One region of the Mesorhizobium sp. M1295 genome, then DNA from elsewhere that is predicted to be linked to it. Evidence: riboswitches for the same ligand, from Rfam matches in the RefSeq annotation. Region 1 holds a riboswitch; the other holds the start of a gene.
The links. A riboswitch is a leader RNA that binds a small molecule or an ion and turns the genes downstream of it on or off. The one in region 1 is predicted to bind thiamine pyrophosphate.
Positions count from the first base shown of each region.

Region 2: it holds a riboswitch for thiamine pyrophosphate, as region 1 does, so the genes downstream of both, thiB (thiamine ABC transporter substrate binding subunit) here and thiC (phosphomethylpyrimidine synthase ThiC) in region 1, are expected to answer to the same signal.

Region 1 covers NZ_JAMYLU010000004.1:61,704-70,912, forward strand. Annotated here, with positions in the region: gene NKH29_RS07685 (conjugal transfer protein TraG) at 1-60, opposite strand, end outside; gene NKH29_RS07690 (YybH family protein) at 579-1,034, opposite strand; gene NKH29_RS07695 (Fic family protein) at 2,186-3,730, shown strand; TPP riboswitch at 3,913-4,029, shown strand; gene thiC (phosphomethylpyrimidine synthase ThiC) at 4,133-5,968, shown strand; gene thiO (glycine oxidase ThiO) at 5,965-6,966, shown strand; gene thiS (sulfur carrier protein ThiS) at 6,935-7,132, shown strand; gene NKH29_RS07715 (thiazole synthase) at 7,136-7,909, shown strand; gene NKH29_RS07720 (thiamine phosphate synthase) at 7,906-8,511, shown strand; gene NKH29_RS07725 (hydroxymethylpyrimidine/phosphomethylpyrimidine kinase) at 8,502-9,209, shown strand, end outside.
Region 2 covers NZ_JAMYLU010000002.1:297,817-307,025, reverse strand. Annotated here, with positions in the region: gene NKH29_RS04535 (amino acid ABC transporter substrate-binding protein) at 1-712, opposite strand, end outside; gene NKH29_RS04530 (RNA polymerase factor sigma-32) at 1,041-1,898, shown strand; gene NKH29_RS04525 (M48 family metalloprotease) at 2,153-3,559, opposite strand; gene thiQ (thiamine ABC transporter ATP-binding protein) at 3,877-4,668, opposite strand; gene thiP (thiamine/thiamine pyrophosphate ABC transporter permease) at 4,665-6,284, opposite strand; gene thiB (thiamine ABC transporter substrate binding subunit) at 6,518-7,531, opposite strand; TPP riboswitch at 7,575-7,689, opposite strand; gene NKH29_RS04505 (thiamine diphosphokinase) at 7,817-8,461, shown strand; gene NKH29_RS04500 (ABC-F family ATP-binding cassette domain-containing protein) at 8,463-9,209, shown strand, end outside.

The sequences.
Region 1 (9,209 bases):
CGCGACGACGATCAGAAAGGCGGTGAGTATCTGGCCCCATAAAACCTTGCTTGCCGGCATCGGTCGTTTCCCAAATGGATGATCGGAACAACCGAAAAGCTCGAATTCCTAAATCCGCAAGAAAAAAGGGGCGGTCGAAGCAGCATGGCGTACCCGGACGTGGAAAGACTTGCCCGATGCGATCTCGAATGTTGAACGAGCATAGGGGGGCTGCTTTCTTCTGGAGCCGTTGAGCCGCTACTTGCCCAATGATAGTTAGTTGTCTCGGCTCAGATGGCATTTGACGAGATGGACGGGTTCTTGGAGAACCACGGATTGCGCATGACCAAATGAACAAGAGTCCTCAGCGGCGCGCCGAGCCGGAGAACACTCTAGTCCCGGCAAGTGGTGGTCAGCCGTTCTGCTGAGCTCGAATCTTACCGCCTCCCTGATCGGTAGCGCGATAGATCCAGAGCCGACTCGATGAGCAGACCCATCAAGTCTGTTCAATTTTGTTAATCAATTCAGTCACATCAACTATTGCCATGGACTTTCGTTGGAACTGTTGCAAGCCGCGCCGGCCTCACGGATCGCGGAATCTATTGGGCCGCACCTAAGTTCCAGATGTCCCGATGCAGGCGCCATGTCCCGTCGCCCCCTTTTTTCCAAACGACAATGTACTTGCCCGCAACGGTGGAAGGGGCACCGCCTTTGCTCGGCACACTGAGCGTAAATGCGCCAACTTCGTAGGCGAGATTCCCGCTCCCTTCCACTTCCAGCGCCTTCAGGGTGAGATTCTTCATCCCGGCCTTGATTGCGCCCTGCCAGAATTCTTCCACGCCCTTGCGGTCATCGACGCGTTTGCCGTCGGGTGGCAGCAGAGCGGCATCGTCGGTATACATTTGACCTACCGCTGCTGCGTTTCCGCTGTTGAAGGCGTCCATGAATTTTACCAACGCCGCTTCGATGTCCTCACGAGCCGAGTGGGCGGCCGCAGACAATGCAGACGAAAGAAGCAGCACAGCAGCAAATGCAAATGACTGAACCAGTCTCATTTCGTCCTCCCTTGCGTACCCGACATGCCCACCCGATGAATAGCGCCGACCCGAGGGCGCCGCGGCGTTCGATGGCTAGGCGCGGATTATATTAGACTTATCCGATATGACGGCGCAAGCGCAGCTGCGACCCTCTGAACGACCAGCGTAGCAGCTGCCGGAGAGCTTCAAAGCGGCGGCTACCGCCTCACTGCCCTCCTCGTCTCGACGAAAGAGTTCGTTCGAATGATGCTTTTCCGTGGCTTTGCTCGCAAGTTTTCGTCAGCCAGCGCAGGGCCTCCTCTTACGCTCGCTGGTCGTCAAGGCCCAGCGGCCACTAGCTGACAGTCCCCCCGCAGCCAAGCCGCTGGGCCCTCGACGTGGGGAACGAGCATTGGAGACGATGTCGCGCTTTCCGTTACAGCCCGAAGGCGGGTGACAGATGACCGTGTCAGCCTCTCCACCCCGAGCTACGATTTCACGCATTCGATCAGGCACAGCTCTCTCGGGCTAGCGCGCCAAGCATGAGTTAGCTCCCGAATGAGCAGGTGCCACCCAGTTCAACTTCGGCCCTTGCGCGCGCAAAGTATTGGGCGAGATCGATCGGCAGTCCGGTCGGCAAATTGGGGCAGCGATGGCGAGAATGAATGCCAGGAACTTCCCTTCGGTGCCGCTTCGTCGATCTGTTTGCCGAGAAGACGCGCGCGCTGCGTGCCGTCCCCCATACCGCAGAGAACTCACTTCAGGTCACACACACACACACACGACGCCACCGAGATCCTGCATCAGTTTTCTACTCCGACGCCGCCACGTCACCAAGATCAGTCGCGAGCGTGATCGCGGCTATCAAATCGGGATCGCGCGCCGGAGCGCTCTATGAGTGAGCCCCGAACGGCGCGGTTCTCCTCGAGCAATCCGGCTCGACGTAAGGCGGGCCATCCGTGCCGGCCTCGTGACTAAGAGACGGGCGAATGGCGGTTCCTGGACTCACCTTTTTGTCATGAAGTCGCTTCCTTGAGCCGGTGGCGGAGTTCTTGCTTGATTACTCCAGCACCGTTTAGAATCGGTTTTCGGAAAATTTGTCTTGTGGCATCAATTTTCATGGAATAGGATCATTTTTCACAGGTGTTGGCCCAGCTGAAGCAAAAATTCGATGAAAGGATTCGCTTTTCATGCCTGCGGTGCAAGAGCACCAATTTTCAGGTCCTGTTACCGTTTTTCAGGAAATCCGCCTTCCTGAAACGGCGACCCCGGCCGGGTACAGCGCCCTGGTCGGAGCCTACAGGCTCGCCGTGCCCTTGCCCCGTAGGTTGTTCGCCACGGGCGAGCATCATCGCATTACCGAACGGGATGGCTGGCGGATCATGACCCCCCGCCACGCCCCAAATCCTACCCTCGAAGGCCACCTGACCTTTGCGCTCAAGTACGAGGGACTGGACCTTGCCGTCCTCAAGCGGCTGTTCCAAGTGACCGGTCCCGCGCCGATCGAGGCGCTGGTCCGTGAAAGCCCGACCGGCAGTTATGCCCGCCGCATCTGGTTTTTATATGAATGGCTGAGGGGCGCCCGTATCGATCTGCCGGACGCGGCGGCCGGACGATACATTCCGGTTGTCGATCCCGAGCTGCAGTGGCCCGGACCCGACAAGACCGCTTCGCGCTACCGCGTAAGGGACAATCTCCCCGGCACGCGTGAGTTCTGCCCTCTGGTGTTCCGCACCAAGATTCTCGAAAAATTCATCGGCCTTGAACTACCGCGGCGCGCGGAGGCAATCGTAGCGGACGTGCCGCGCGACCTTCTTGCTCGGACCGCCGCCTTTCTTTTGCTCAAAGACTCGCGATCAAGCTATGCGATCGAGGGCGAGCGCCCGCCGCAAGATCGCATCCAGCGCTGGGGCCGCGCCATCGGCGAAGCCGGCCGCTGGCCGATCGATCGCGATGAGCTGCTGCGTCTGCAAAGAATTGTACTTGGCGACGCCCGTTTCGCAAGACTTGGCTTCCGAAAAGAAGGAGGTTTCGTCGGTGAGCATGACCGAGACAACGGCACGCCCTTGCCCGATCACATCAGCGCTCGGCCCGAGGACCTGCCGCGGCTAATCGATGGAATGGCGGCGTTCGATCAGGGCCCCGCGCAAAACCTTGATGCAGTCGTAGCCGCCGCAATCCTCGCCTTCGGCTTTGTCTACATTCACCCGTTCGAGGACGGAAACGGCCGCATTCACCGCTACCTAATCCACCACGTCCTTGCCATGCGCGGCTTCAATCCGCCGGGAGTGGTCTTTCCCGTCTCGGCCGCGATCCTGGACCAGATCAACGAGTACAGGGGCGTGCTCGAGAGCTATTCGCAGCGCCTTCTGCCATTGGTGGAATGGGAACCGACGCCGCAATTCAACGTCCGGGTGCTGAATGACACCGGTGATTTCTACCGGTTCTTCGATGCAACCCCGCACGCCGAATTCCTCTATGCCTGCGTTCAGCGGACGATCGAACGGGACCTTCCCGAGGAAACCGCATTTCTGCAGCGCTACGATCAGTTCCGGCAGCAGGTGGACGCCTTTATTGACATGCCCGAGCGGTTGACCGATCTGCTCTTCCGTTTTCTTCACCAGAATGATGGACATCTATCGAACCGCGCGCGCGAAAAGGAATTCGCCACGCTGACCAGTGACGAGGCAGGAAGAATCGAGGCGATCTACGCGCAAACCTTTGGTGCCCATTGAAGGTGTGATCATCAGGATCGATTTTTAGTCCGACGGTTTGTAATTCCCTTGTCCCTGCCTTCATCTCCGAGGCTTGACTTGTCGCCGAGACATGCACGATTTTTTCCGCACGGTCTGACCGGCCGCCGATCAGCCGCGGCCAGAACGCGCTTGACAAACCGGAGCCGTCCCGTCCAACCTCACGCATTCACCAGGGGAGTCCCGGCAAGGGGCTGAGATACTGCTGGCATTCGCGGCGCAGTGACCCGTTGAACCTGATCCAGTTCATACTGGCGTAGGGACGGTGCAAGCGCTTGCGGGAGTTTACGCCCGAGGTCCTGTTTCGGCAGGTCGACAGAAGCGTCTTTTCATCCTCCCGGCACAGAACTGGGTCTCCAATGCAACGAGCAAAGGAGCCTCAAGATGAATGCCCTCACCCCCGCCGTCTCGACGGGACCGCTGCCCGCCTCACGAAAAATCCACAAGCCCGGTGCCATCCACCCGCAGATCAGGGTGCCGATGCGCGAAATCTCCGTCCATCCGACGGCCGGCGAACCGCCCGTCACCGTCTACGATCCGTCCGGCCCCTATACAGACCCGACTGTCGAAACCAGCATCGAAAATGGCCTTGCACGGCTTCGCCACGAATGGATTACGGCGCGCGGCGATGTCGAGGCCTATGACGGCCGCCATGTCCGGCCGGAGGACAACGGATTCGCGACGGGCGAACGCCTGACGCCGGAATTTCCCATTCGCCATCAACCGCTCAGAGCCAAAGCAGGCAAGGCGGTGACGCAGCTTGCCTATGCGCGCGCCGGCATCATCACACCCGAAATGGAGTTCGCCGCCATCCGCGAGAACCTTTGTCGCGAGATCCTGCACGGCAAGCTTGAGCGCGACGGCGAGGCTTTCGGCGCGACACTGCCCGATTTCGTCACGCCGGATTTCGTGCGTGATGAGGTGGCGCGCGGACGCGCAATCATTCCCGCCAACATCAACCATCCCGAGAGCGAGCCGATGATCATCGGTCGCAATTTCCTGGTCAAGATCAACGCCAACATCGGCAACTCCGCCGTCACATCGTCGATGGCTGAAGAGGTCGAAAAAATGGTGTGGGCGATCCGCTGGGGCGCAGACACGGTGATGGACCTGTCGACCGGCCGCAACATCCACAACATCCGCGACTGGATCGTCCGCAACGCGCCGGTTCCGATCGGCACGGTGCCGCTCTATCAGGCGCTCGAAAAGGTCGGCGGCATCGCCGAGGACCTGACCTGGGAGGTCTACCGCGACATGCTGATCGAACAGGCCGAACAGGGCGTCGACTATTTCACCATCCATGCGGGCGTGCGGCTGCACTACATCCCGCTGACCGTTGACCGGGTCACTGGCATCGTCTCGCGCGGTGGCTCGATCATGGCCAAATGGTGCCTGCATCATCACCGGGAAAGCTTCCTCTACGAACATTTCGCCGAGATCTGCGACATTTGCCGCGCCTATGACGTGTCCTTTTCGCTGGGCGACGGCCTTCGTCCTGGCTCGATCGCCGACGCCAATGACGCAGCACAATTCGCCGAGCTGGAGACGCTCGGCGAGCTGACACAGATCGCCTGGGCGAAGGATTGCCAGGTAATGATCGAAGGCCCCGGCCACGTGCCGATGCACAAGGTCAAGGAGAACATGGACAAGCAGCTCGCCGTCTGCGGCGAGGCGCCGTTCTATACGCTTGGGCCGCTGACGACCGACATCGCGCCGGGCTACGACCACATCACCTCCGGCATCGGCGCGGCGATGATCGGTTGGTTCGGCACCGCCATGCTCTGCTACGTCACGCCCAAGGAGCATCTCGGCCTTCCCGATCGCAACGACGTCAAGATCGGCGTGATCACCTACAAGATAGCCGCCCATGCCGCCGACCTGGCAAAAGGTCATCCGGCGGCGAAAGTCAGGGATGATGCCCTTTCCCGCGCGCGCTTCGAATTCCGCTGGGAGGACCAGTTCAACCTGTCGCTCGATCCCGAAACCGCGCGGTCCTTCCACGATCAGACCTTGCCCAAGGAGGCGCACAAGCTGGCGCATTTCTGCTCGATGTGCGGGCCGAAATTCTGCTCGATGCGAATTTCCCACGACATCCGCACCGAAGCGCAGAAGGAGGGCATGGCGGCGATGGCGGCGAAATACCGCGAGGGCGGCGATCTCTACCTGCCGGCGGACGAGACCGGCGCACCGCTCATACCTCAGCCACGTGAGCCATCATGAAGGTGCTGGTCAAAGGGGCCGGCGTTGCCGGCCTCACCGCCGCCTTCGAGCTCGCCGCACGCGGCGCGGCGGTTTCCGTTGCCGAGACAAGGCCTGGCCTTGGGGGCAATGCGTCGTGGTTCGCCGGCGGCATGTTGGCGCCATGGTGCGAGCGCGAAAGCGCCGAGCAGCCGGTGCTGGATCTCGGGCGCGGTGCCGCCGACTGGTGGGATGCCGCAACCCCCGGCCAGGTGACGCGGGCCGGAACGCTGGTCGTGGCCGCGCCGCGCGATGCGGGCGAGATCGACCGCTTCGCCAGCCGCACCTCGGGCCATCGGCGTGTCGATGAAGACGAAATTGCGCTCCTGGAGCCCGACCTCGCCGGCCGCTTCCGGCGCGGATTGCTCTTCTCCGACGAGGCGCATCTCGACCCGCGTCAGGCGATGGCAGCGCTTCATGACAAGCTCGCAGCCATGGGTGTCGAGTTTCACTTCGGCACCGAGGTCTGGCATGTTTTTGGTTTCGATCATCAGATCGACTGCACGGGAATGGCAGCCATCGATGACCGGCTACGTGGCGTTCGCGGCGAAATGCTGATCCTGCGCACGCCCGACATCTCGCTGTCGCGCCCGGTCCGGCTGCTTCATCCGCGCTTTCCGCTCTATGTGGTGCCGCGCACCGGCCAGTGTTTCATGGTCGGTGCGACCATGATCGAGAGCGGGTCCGCCGAGCCGGCCACGGTGCGTTCGATGATGGAGCTTCTGGGTGCCGCCTATGCCCTCCATCCGGCATTCGGCGAGGCCGGGATCGTTGAAACCGGTGTCGGCGTCCGTCCTGCTTTTCCCGACAATCTGCCGCGTGTCGAGGCACATGGAAGCACCGTCGCAGTCAACGGGCTTTATCGCCATGGCTTTCTTCTCGCCCCTGCCATGGCGCGCCAGGCGGCCGACCTGGTCTTCCATCAAGACGGAACGAAGGAGCTTGCTCATGAAACTGACGGTCAACGGCAAAGTGCATGAGGTTGCAGCCACCACGCTGGCCGAGCTGCTTGCGGCGCTCGACTATGAAGGCGATTGGCTGGCAACGGCCGTCAACAGCGAACTCGTGCACAAAGCCAACCGGGCGGAATTCCGGTTGAGCGACGGCGACCGGATCGAAATCCTCTCACCGATGCAGGGAGGCTAGGCCATGTTCGATCTTCTCGGAACGTCGCTTGCCTCCCGCCTGCTTCTCGGCACCGCTCAATATCCATCGCCGGCCATCCTTGCCGAGGCCGTCAAGGCGTCGGGCGCTTCGGCGGTAACCGTCTCGTTACGCCGTGAGATGGCAGGCGGCAGGGCCGGCGAACAATTCTGGTCGTTGATCCGCTCGCTCGGCGTCAGAATCCTGCCCAACACTGCCGGCTGCCACTCCGTCAAGGAAGCGGTCACGACCGCGAAGATGGCGCGCGAAGTTTTCGGCACCAACTGGATCAAGCTCGAAGTGATCGGCAACCACGACACGCTGCAGCCGGACGTGTTCGGGCTGGTCGAGGCCGCCCGCATCCTGTGCGAGGACGGTTTTGATGTATTCCCCTATACCACCGACGATCTTGTCGTCGCCGAGCGACTGCTGGAGGCGGGCTGCCAGGTTCTGATGCCGTGGTGTGCACCGATCGGTTCCGCCCTCGGGCCGATCAACATTCCGGCGCTGCGCTCGATGCGCGCACATTTCCCAGGCGTTCCGCTGATCGTGGATGCGGGGCTCGGACGGCCGTCGCACGCGGCAACCGTCATGGAGCTCGGCTTTGACGCCGTACTCCTGAACACCGCAGTCGCCAAGGCGGCCGATCCGGTCGGCATGGCGCGTGCGTTCGGCAAGGCGGTCGAGGCCGGTCGTGAAGCTTTCAACTCGGGAATGCTCGAACCGCAGGACGTCGCCGTGCCGTCGACGCCGACAATTGGCAGGGCAGTTTTTTCATGAAGCTCGACCCCTTCTACCTGATCGTCGACAGCGCCGCCTGGATCGAACGGCTGGTGCCGCTTGGCGTCAAGCTGGTTCAGTTGCGCATCAAGGATAGGGACGAGGCCACGTTGCGGACGGAAATCCGCCGCGCGAACGGCGTCTGCGCGGTCCATGGTTGCCAACTGATCGTCAACGACCATTGGCGGCTCGCCATTGAGGAAGGCTGCGACTTCGTCCATCTCGGCCAAGAGGATTTGGCTGCGGCCGACCTGCTGGCGATTAAGTACCCCGGATTGAAGCTTGGGCTCAGCACGCACGATCATCTCGAACTGGAAACGGCCATCGCTGCCGAGCCCGACTATATCGCGCTCGGCCCCATCTATCCCACCGTCCTGAAGCAGATGAAATGGGCGCCGCAAGGGCTCGAGCGGATCAGCGAGTGGAAGCATCGGGTGGCGCCGATCCCATTGGTCTCCATCGGCGGCCTCAACCCCGACCGGCTCGACGGTGTCTTCGAGGCTGGTGCGGACAGCGCCGCGGTGGTCACCGACATCACCTTGAATGCCGATCCCGAAGCGCGCACGCGAGAATGGATCGAAAAGACAAAGCCATGGCGCTGAGGCGAGAACCGCATGTGCTCGTGGTCGGCGGATCAGACTCCAGCGGTGGGGCTGGAATTGCACGCGATATCGAGACGATCTCTTCCATTGGCGTGCGCACCTGCCTCGCTGTCACCGCGCTCACAGTGCAAACGCACGACGCCGTACTGGAAATCCTTCATTCGCCACCAAGCCTGGTGGCTGATCAGATGCGCGCCGCGCTGCAGGCCAACGAAGTGGCGGCAATCAAGATCGGCATGCTCGGAACAGCCGAGACCATCGCTGCGGTTGCCGCCGTACTGCGCGAAAATCGACAGGTGCCGGCAGTACTCGATCCAGTGCTGGCCTCCACCTCAGGCCGGGCGCTCTTACAGGCAGCCGCTATCGCTGTCATGAAGCGCGATCTGATGCCGCTTTGCTGCCTTGTCACGCCCAACCTTCCCGAACTGGCGCACCTTATTGGCTCCGAACTGGCAGTGGATGAGGACGATGCGCTCCGACAAGGACAAAGACTGTTGGCCGCCGGCCCTCAGGCCCTGCTGATCAAGGGTGGGCATGCCTCGGGACTCCGATCGACCGATATTTTATTACGCTCCGATCATGAACCCATCCACGTCGATACACCGCGCCTTGCCACATCAATGCGCGGAACAGGTTGCATACTGGCCAGCGCGATTGCGGCGCATCTGGCGAAGGCGAAGCCGCTTGAAGACTGCGTG
Region 2 (9,209 bases), on a different contig from region 1:
TGATGTCGGCCAGCGCCTTATTGATGGCGGCCACCAGTTCCGGATCGCCCTTGCGCACGATGACGCCGGAATAGTCGGCGTTTTCTTCCTGCGCGGCAATCTTCACATTGGCGTCGGGCTTGTGCTTCTTGAAGTCGAGGAAGGACAGGCTGTCGTTGATGGTGGCGTCGGCGCGGCCGGTGAGAAGAAGCTGGATCGACTGGTCGAAGCCGTCGGTGCCGACGAGCTCGGCGCCATTGGTTTCAGCCAGCTTGCCGAAATTCGAGGTCAGTGACTGCGCCGCCTTCTTGCCCTTGAGATCGGCGAAACCCTTGATGTCGGTGTTGTCGCCGCGCACGATCAGCACCGCCTTGGAGGCGATGTAAGGATCGGAGAAATCATATTTGGCCTTGCGCGCCTCGGTGATGCCGACCTCGTTGATGACGGCATCGTAGCGGTTGGCGTCGAGACCGGCGATCAGCCCGTCCCATTTGCCTTCGAGGAACTGGGCTTTGACGCCGAGGCGCTCGGCGATGGCCCGGGCGATCTCGACGTCGAAGCCGACCAGCGCGCCGGAAGCATCATGATAGGTGAAGGGCGCATAGGTTCCTTCCGTGCCGACCTTGAAGACGCCGGACTGCTTGATCTGGTCGAGATTGGCGCCGGCATGACCGGCGGCGATTGCCAGAACCTGCAGCGTTCCGGCGATAATGAGCGATTTGAGCCATTTCATTTTTCTGTGATCCCGTCCTTGGCCGATGTCCGGCGTCGTTGCGAGTGCCGGAAAATGACAGATGCGCGATACCAAAATAAGAAACTAAATTTCAAAAATCTCGCGCCCTTGAAATCCCATTCTCAACCAACACCTCCCGGCGCCACCCGGCTGAGTCAAGGCCGATGGCGAATCGCCTGGAACAGCGCAATCGGCATGACAGTCCGGGGGAACATTCCCCCGCATCGCACGTTCTTGGCTGTTGTAGGGCGCGGCGCCGCCATTTCAACCATCGGCGCCAACTCACGATTCAGCGATCGCACCGCAACGCCTGAAGCAGGAGCGCGGCATGATGCAAGACAGTGCAGGACGGACCATGGTTCGCGCGGCGATGAAAGCCCCTTACCTGGAGCGCGACGAAGAGCATCTCCTGGCGCTGCGCTGGAAGGAGAACAATGACCAGCACGCGCTGCACCGCATCACCGTCGCCCATATGCGGCTGGTTATTTCCATGGCGTCGCGGTTCCGCCACTACGGCCTTCCCCTGGGCGACCTGATCCAGGAAGGCCATGTCGGGCTGCTGGAGGCCGCGGCCCGTTTCGAGCCCGAGCGCGAGGTGCGGTTCTCGACCTATGCGACATGGTGGATCCGCGCCTCGATGCAGGATTATATCCTGCGCAACTGGTCGATCGTGCGCGGCGGCACCAGCTCCGCGCAAAAGGCGCTGTTCTTCAACCTGCGGCGCCTGCGCGCCCGCCTGGCAAACGGCGCCGAGCAGACGTCGAATGCCACGCTTTACCGCGAAGTGTCGGCGGCTCTCGGCGTTTCCGAGGCCGATGTGGCGATGATGGATTCCCGCCTTTCGGCACCCGACAGCTCGCTCAACACGCCGCTTGCCGACGATGCGGGCGCAACCGAGCGGATGGAGTTCCTGGTTTCGGATGACCCGCTGCCCGACGAGGTCGTCGGCGACACGATCGATGTCGAACGCCGCTCTGTCTGGCTGAAGACGGCGCTCGGCGCGCTCAATGCGCGAGAACTCAGGATTATCGAGGAGCGCCGGCTGAGCGACGAGGGCGCGACGCTCGAAGCGCTCGGCGAGACGCTCGGCATCTCCAAGGAACGTGTCCGGCAGATCGAGGCGCGCGCCATGGAAAAGCTCAAGGCAGCTCTGGTGAAGCAGAACCCGGAATTTCTCGCAGCCTAACGTGCCACGTCCTGGCTGATTATTTCTTGCCCGCTGCCCGGTTGATGCTGTTTGACATATGTCAGGCCTACCGCCAGTGAAATCGAAAGCAGGCAGCAGACCACCACAAAGAACCTTGGAAACCTGCTGCGCTCCGCTTTAGCGACCAGCGTTTTCATCATGAAATTGAAGAAAGTGTACAAAACCGCCTCGTTGCATGGCGCGCAGCTTGCCACGGTATTCAGGCTCTGGCCCTTACACAAGCAGCGTCGCGATTACTTGTCGGTGACGATCTTGACCTTGTCGCCGGCCGAAACGGCAGCGCCCGGCGACAGCGCGTTGAGCACCCTGAACAAATCCAGCTTGCGGTCGACGCCGACCATCTGTGCGGCCAGGGAGCCCATTGTCTGGCCGGGCTGCACCGTGACGATGCGGATACGCAGCGGCTTCAACGCCGCCTTCTCGGCAGCACTCAGGATGCGGAACGAGCCGCTGACCGAGCGCGCCACCGTGCTCAGCGAGGTGCTGGCCGAAGGCGCCGCGGTCAGCAAGCGGTAGACCTGACCGCCGGCGCGGATCACCGCAATATCGAATTGCCAGCCATCGGCGCCAGCATGCGCGGTTGCCGCTTCGTTGCCGTTGATCGTCTCCTGGCGCACGCTGCTGGCGTCGAGGCCGGCAACCCAGCCGCTGCGGATGTAGTCGGTCAGCGAGCGGCCCTTGTCGATCGAAACGCCGTCGAAGCGGATGGCGATGTCGCCCGGGCCTGTCGCCGTCACCGCCGCTGCCGAATTGTCGATGATGAAGCCATTGGGCACCGAGAACGACACGCCGAGGCCAGGATGCAGGAAAGTTTCGCCGCGCACATAGCCTTCCTCCGGTGTGTCGCCGTAAAGCAGCCCGTCTACGCCGGAAAGGAATGAATCGCGGTCGCGCGACCCGACACCGGGCGCGCCGAATTGGCGGGCGTGGCGCTGCGCGAGGTCGATACGTTGCGGCGTGTTGGGGTGCGTCGCCAGGAAGTCGAGGCTGGCGTCGGTGGCGCCGCTGATCGAGCGGAAATCGGTATAGGCCGACATCGACTGCAGGAAGCGGCCGGCGGCGTAGGGATCGAAACCGGCTTCGCCGATCGATTTGATGCCGATGGCGTCGGCCTCCAGCTCCTGATTGCGCGAGAACTGGGCCAGCCTCAGCTTGCCGCGGATCAGCGCCGCCTTGGCCGTCGGGTTGTCGCCGAGCACATCCGAAACGACCTTGGTCGCCAACCCCTCTTCGGCTTCCAGCTGCTGGCGCTGCAGGCCGTGATTGGCCGTAACGTGGCCCATCTCATGCGCAATGACGGCGGCAAGCTCGGCTGAATCGTTGGCCAAGGCCAGCAGGCCCCGGGTGATGTAGAGATAGCCGCCCGGCAGCGCGAAGGCATTGACGTTGGGCGAGTTGAGGATGGTGATGCGGTAGGTCTGGGTCGGGTTGGCCGACACTACGGTCAGTCTGCCGACGATCTTGGCCACCATGCGCTCGAGCTTGGGGTCGGAATATTCTCCGCCATAGGTGGCGAGGATGCGCGGGTGCTGCGCCTTCGCCAGTTGGGCGAGCTTGCCGTTGGCGGCGACATTGTCGACCGTGATCGGCTTGTCTGAGGGCTGAAAGCCTGATTCCTGCACGTCGGGAGGCGTGAACATCTGGCAGCTTGCCAGCGCCACGGCAAGACCGGCCAGCGCCAGAAAGCGCGCCAGCGGTTTCACCCTCCGATTGTCGATGCCGGTCGGCAGATCGGCTTCCTTTCAAGTCCTGGCACGTGACCGCGAAAATCGGGCGCGATTTCCGGAAAGCATCACGCGCAAAATCAAGTGCTACGGCGTCCTTCGTGCGTCCGACAGATACGAGGCAGCAAGGGCAAATCACGGTCTAAGCCGGACCAACTCCTGGCGGACCTAGCCACACTACCTCGACCATGGCAAGCAAGCGCCGCTTCGCCTTCCGCCGGTTTGACCATAAATTATGTCCGCTTCCGGGCAACATCTCGTGATCCAGCCGCAAACGGACCCGAGCCGATATAGCGTCGGAATGCCTCCGGTCCAGCCCCGACGAAAAAATCGGCCGCAGTGCCCGTCGCGGCAACCGTGCCACCATCCAGGAAAACCATGTTTTGCCCGATACGGCGCGCATCGTCCGGCTGGTGCGTGACGAATAGCACCGTCATGCGCTGCTCCGAATGGACGTCGGCGACCAGGTCGAGCATGTCGTCGCGCAGTGCCGGTCCGAGCGAAGCGAACGGCTCGTCGAGCAACAACACCGGCCGGTCGCGCACCAGGACCCGAGCGAGCGCGACGCGCTGCCGCTCACCGCCGGAGAGTTCGCGCGGCAGCCGGCTTTCCTTGCCGGCAAGGCCGACGCGCTTCAGCGCTGCGGCGATTGCGGCGCGGTCAGCCTCGCTCAGCATGAGCGAAGGCGAGCGGCCGAGCCCGACATTCTGCTCGAGGGACAGATGGGCAAACAGGTTGTTTTCCTGGAACACCATCGATACCGGCCGCGCTGATGGCGGCGCAGTGCTGACGTCGGCGCCGCCGATGAGCACGCGGCCTGACCGCGGCGCTTCGAAACCGGCCACCAGATTGAGCAGCGTCGACTTTCCCGAACCGCTCGGCCCCATGATGGCGGTGATTTCCGACGCCGGGAAATCGACATCGAATATAAGCGGCGTTTCACCATAGCTGAACGAGACATTATCGAGCCGCACGGCCGCGCCTTTTTCGACCGAAATCGACCGTTCCGGGCTGATCGGCATCATGATTTCTCCCTCCTTCCCAGCCAGTCCGCGGTCAGCACAAGCGCCAGGCAGACAAGGCCGAGCAGCAGCGCCAGGCCGGCCGCATCCTCGGTGCGGTAGCTGCCCATGCGCGCCAGCAACAGATAGGGCAATGTCTGCACGGAATCGCTGCCGAACAGCGCAATGACGCCGAGATCACCGAGCGACAGCGCCATGGCGAAGGCGAAGCCGGTGGCGAGCGGCCGCCGCAGCGACGGCCAGTCGACCAGACGCAACCGGTTCCAGCCCGAGATGCCAAGCTGTGCACAGAGCCGTTCGTGGCGTTCGCTCGCCGCGTCATAGGCGGGGCGGATGGCGCGGATGGCGAACGGCATCGCCATCACCGCATTGACCACAACCACCATGACAGGGGCGATCGCAAAGACATCGCTGACGCTGCGCAGGAGCAGGAACCAGCCGGCACCGATGACGATGGGCGGCACCACCAGGACGAACCCCGCACCGGTGTCGGCCAGGTGTTCGAGCAGCGTCAGCCTGCCGGTCCGCCGGGTGAGCGCCAGCGCCCGGCGCGCCATAACCAGCGACAGCGACAACGCCAAGGAGAGCAGCGCCGATAGGAGGGAGAGCACGGCACTGGTCGCCGTCGCTTGCCGCACCGCGCTCTCGCCGGCCAGGCGGCCGAGATCGGCGCCAAGCCCGGCCGACAGCGTAGCCGCCATCGGTCCGGCGACAAACAGCAGTGCCAGCCCGATCACCAGTGCGTTCAGCACGGTCTCGGCCGCACCGGCTGAAAAATACCGGCGCGGGGCTACCGGCAGATTGGCGTCGCCGGTCATATTGGCGCCAAGCCGCGTTAGTGCCAGCACGACGACGAAGGTCAGGGCAATCTGCAACAAGGTCAGCGTCACCGCCCGCGCCGGGTCGAAGTCGAAACGCAGCGCCTGGTATATGGCAACCTCCAGCGTCGTCGCGCGCGGCCCGCCGCCGAGCGTAAGCACGATGGTGAAGGAGGTGATGCACAGCATGAAAACGAGCCCGGCAACGCCCGGCAGGGCCGCACGCAACGCCGGCCATTCGATCAGCCGGAAGGCCGGCGCAGCACCCATGCCAAGCTGGCTCGCCAGCCGCCATTGGTTAGCCGGCACCGTCTGCAACGCTTCCAGGAACAGTCGCGTTGCCAGCGGCAGGTTGAAAAAGACGTGGGCGACGAGAATACCCGATAGGCCATAGATGCCGGGCCAGTTCTGGCCGCCAATCGCACCGAGCAAGCCGGCGAAATACCCGGCGCGGCCATAGAGTGCCAAGACACCGAGTGCGGCAACAATGGCCGGCAGCGCCAGCGGCACGGCGAAAAGCTGCAGGACAAAGCCTCGCCCGAAAAACTGTGGATGCCGCGACAGCGCGCGCGCGACGAACAGCGCCGGTGCGACGGAGAGCAGGGTCGACAACAGAGCCTGCCAGAGCGTGAAGCGGGCAACACGGAGGAGATAGGAATCAAAGGCGGAGGCGGCGCCCGACAGGTCGCGCATGGCTTCGACGACGAGCCCGGCGAATGCCCCGCCGATCAGCAGCGCGATGGCGGCGAGCGCGACGATACCGGCAGCGACGCGGGTATCCGATGATGGCGCGCGTTGCACGCTAGACCACCAGATTCGAGATTCTTAGCGAGGATTGCGTTCCTTCGCGCGCCCCTCTGTCCTGCCGGACATCTCCCCCACATGGGGAGAGATTGGCAGGTTCAGCGCTCCGCTCATTCCGGCAATGTCGGAGATTGGCGAAAGCCGGCATGACGGCCAATCTCCCTCCTTGTAGGGGAGATGTCCGGCAGGACAGAGGGGGGCGCCGTAGGGCGATCATCTTTCAATCCGAGCTACTTGCTCATCACCGCCAGCCACTCGTCGACCCAGGCCTTGCGATTTGCGGCGACCTCTTCCGAGCTGAACAGCAAGGTTTTGGTCGGTTTGACGAGCTTGTCGAACGCCGGATTGAGCGGCTTGTCGGTCTTGCCGGCCGGGAACATCCAGTTGGTTTCGGGAATGAGATCCTGGAATTTCGGCCCGGTCATGAAGGCGATGAACTTTTCCGCCAGCGGGTTCTTCGCGCCCTTGGTGGTGATCCCAGCGACCTCGATCTGCAGATATTCGCCTTCCTCGAAGGACGCCGCCTGGTAGCGCGAGGTGTTTTCGGCAACCATGTGGTAGGCTGGCGAAGTGGTATAGGACAGCACCATCGGCGCCTCACCCTTGGTGAACAGGCCGTAGGCCTCGCTCCAGCCCGGCGTCACCGTCAGCACCTTTGCCTTGAGTTTGGCCCAGGCTTCCGGAGCCTTGTCGCCATAGACCGACTTGACCCACAACAGCAGGCCAAGGCCCGGCGTCGAGGTGCGCGGATCCTGGATGACGATCTTGTCGCCGGCATCGCCCTCGACCAATTCCCTGAGGCTCTTCGGCGGGCTCTTCAGTTTTTCGCTATCGTAGACGATAGCGAAATAGCCATAGTCGAACGGCACGAAGATATCGTCGCTCCAGCCACCCGGCACACTGACGTCCGTCACGGCGCCATGCGGCGAAAACAGGCCGGTTGCCTTGGCGTCCGCCGTCAAATTGGTATCGAGGCCAAGCACGATATCGGCCTTGGTCGCGGCCCCTTCCAGCTTCACACGGTTGAGCAGTGCCACGCCGTCGGCGACCGAGACGAATTCGACGACGCAGGTGCACTCGGCCTCGAAGGCCTTCTTCACCGCCGGTCCCGGACCCCAATCGGCGGTGAAGCTTTCATAGGTATAGACGGTCAGCTTATCCTGTGCCGATGCCTGCCCCGGTAGGGCAAGCACGGATGCCGCAAGCAGGATAATCGAGGCAAGAGAGTGGAAAAAACTGCGCATCGGCGCCTCCTTCGTTCGCGTTGAAAGGAATTGAGGCGTCGGGCTGTCCGAAACGTCTAATCCCTCCGCCGGTACAAACCGGATCAGGTTCAGCGGGTTGGCAGTCTTGCCTCTCAGCCGGTCCGCGAAGATCGCGTCCGGCACCCCGTTAGAGCGTTTCGACACATAGGCCCGGCCGAAGTGCTGCGCAAGCGGAAGTTTGCCGGGCATCCAAAGCGCGGCGTCCTGTTTCATCTGCCGTTTCATCTTCCGTTTCCGGGGCAGGGCTGGTAAGGGCCACGAGATATGAGCACATTCACCATCCTGCTTGGCGGCGATCTCATCCGCACGCCGCTGCTCGACCGCCAGGTCGAAGGCTCCCGCGTCATCGCTGCCGATGCCGGTATCGGCCATGCCCTTATGCTGGGCCTGATGCCGGAACTCTGGGTCGGCGATTTCGATTCCGTGCCTGCCGATTTGCCGGAGGATCTGGCCGCCGTGCCACGGCAGGTGTTTCCCGCCGAAAAGGACAAGACCGACGGTGAACTCGCTATCGCCGCCGCGCTCGAACGCGGTGCGACCAGCCTTGTGCTCGCAGGCGCCTTCGGCGGCAAACGCACCGACCACATCTTCCTGCATTTGGCGCTCAGCGTCCGGCTGGCGGAAGGCGGAACGGAAGTGCTTTTGACCAGCGGCGCACAGGAAGGCATTCCTTTGCTGCCTGGAAAGACTGGCTTCGATTATGTCGACGGTACGCTGTTTTCGGTGCTCGGCTTTTCGGATCTCGCCGGCCTGACAGTCACCGGCGCCAAATGGCCGCTCGCCCATGTCGAGGTTGCCTTCGGCTCGTCGCTGACCATTTCCAACGAGGTCAAGGGCCGGCTGGAAATCGCGCTGGCCAGCGGCCGCGCGCTGCTGCTCGCGCATCCTTTTCCCCTACCTGAAAGCTGACATGGCGCCGCCGCTTCTCAATCTCGACGGGATAAAGCTGACCTTTGGCGGCGCGCCGCTGCTCGACGGTGCCGCCCTGACGGCGTCAGCTGGCGACAAGATCGCCCTGGTCGGGCGCAACGGCTCTGGCAAGTCGACGCTCCTCAAGATCGCTGCCGGGCTGATCGAACCGCAGGACGGCGAAGTCTTCCGCCAGCCTTCGGCGACGGTGCGCTATTTGCCGCAAATGCCCGACATGGACGGTTTTGCGACCGTTCGCGCCTATGTCGAGGCGGGGCTCGGGCCCGCCGATGATCCCTACCGCGCCACCTATCTGATAGAGCATCTCGGCCTGACCGGCGAGGAACGGCCGAACGACCTCTCCGGGGGCGAGGCGCGGCGCGCGGCACTCGCCCGCGTCATGGCGCCCGAGCCCGACATTCTTCTCCTCGATGAACCGACCAATCATCTTGACCTTTCGGTTATCGAATGGCTGGAGGAGGAGCTTGCCCGCACCTCCTCGGCCCTGGTCGTCATCTCGCATGACCGCCGTTTTCTCGAACGCGTGTCACGCGCCACAATTTGGCTCGACCGCGGCCAGACCCGCCGTCTCGATAAGGGCTTTGCCTATTTCGAGGAATGGCGCGACACGGTGTTGGAGGAGGAAGAGCGCGAGCAGCACAAGCTCGGCCGCCAGATCGTGCGCGAGGAGCACTGGCTGCGCTATGGCGTGACGGCAAGGCGCAAGCGCAACATGCGCCGGCTCGGT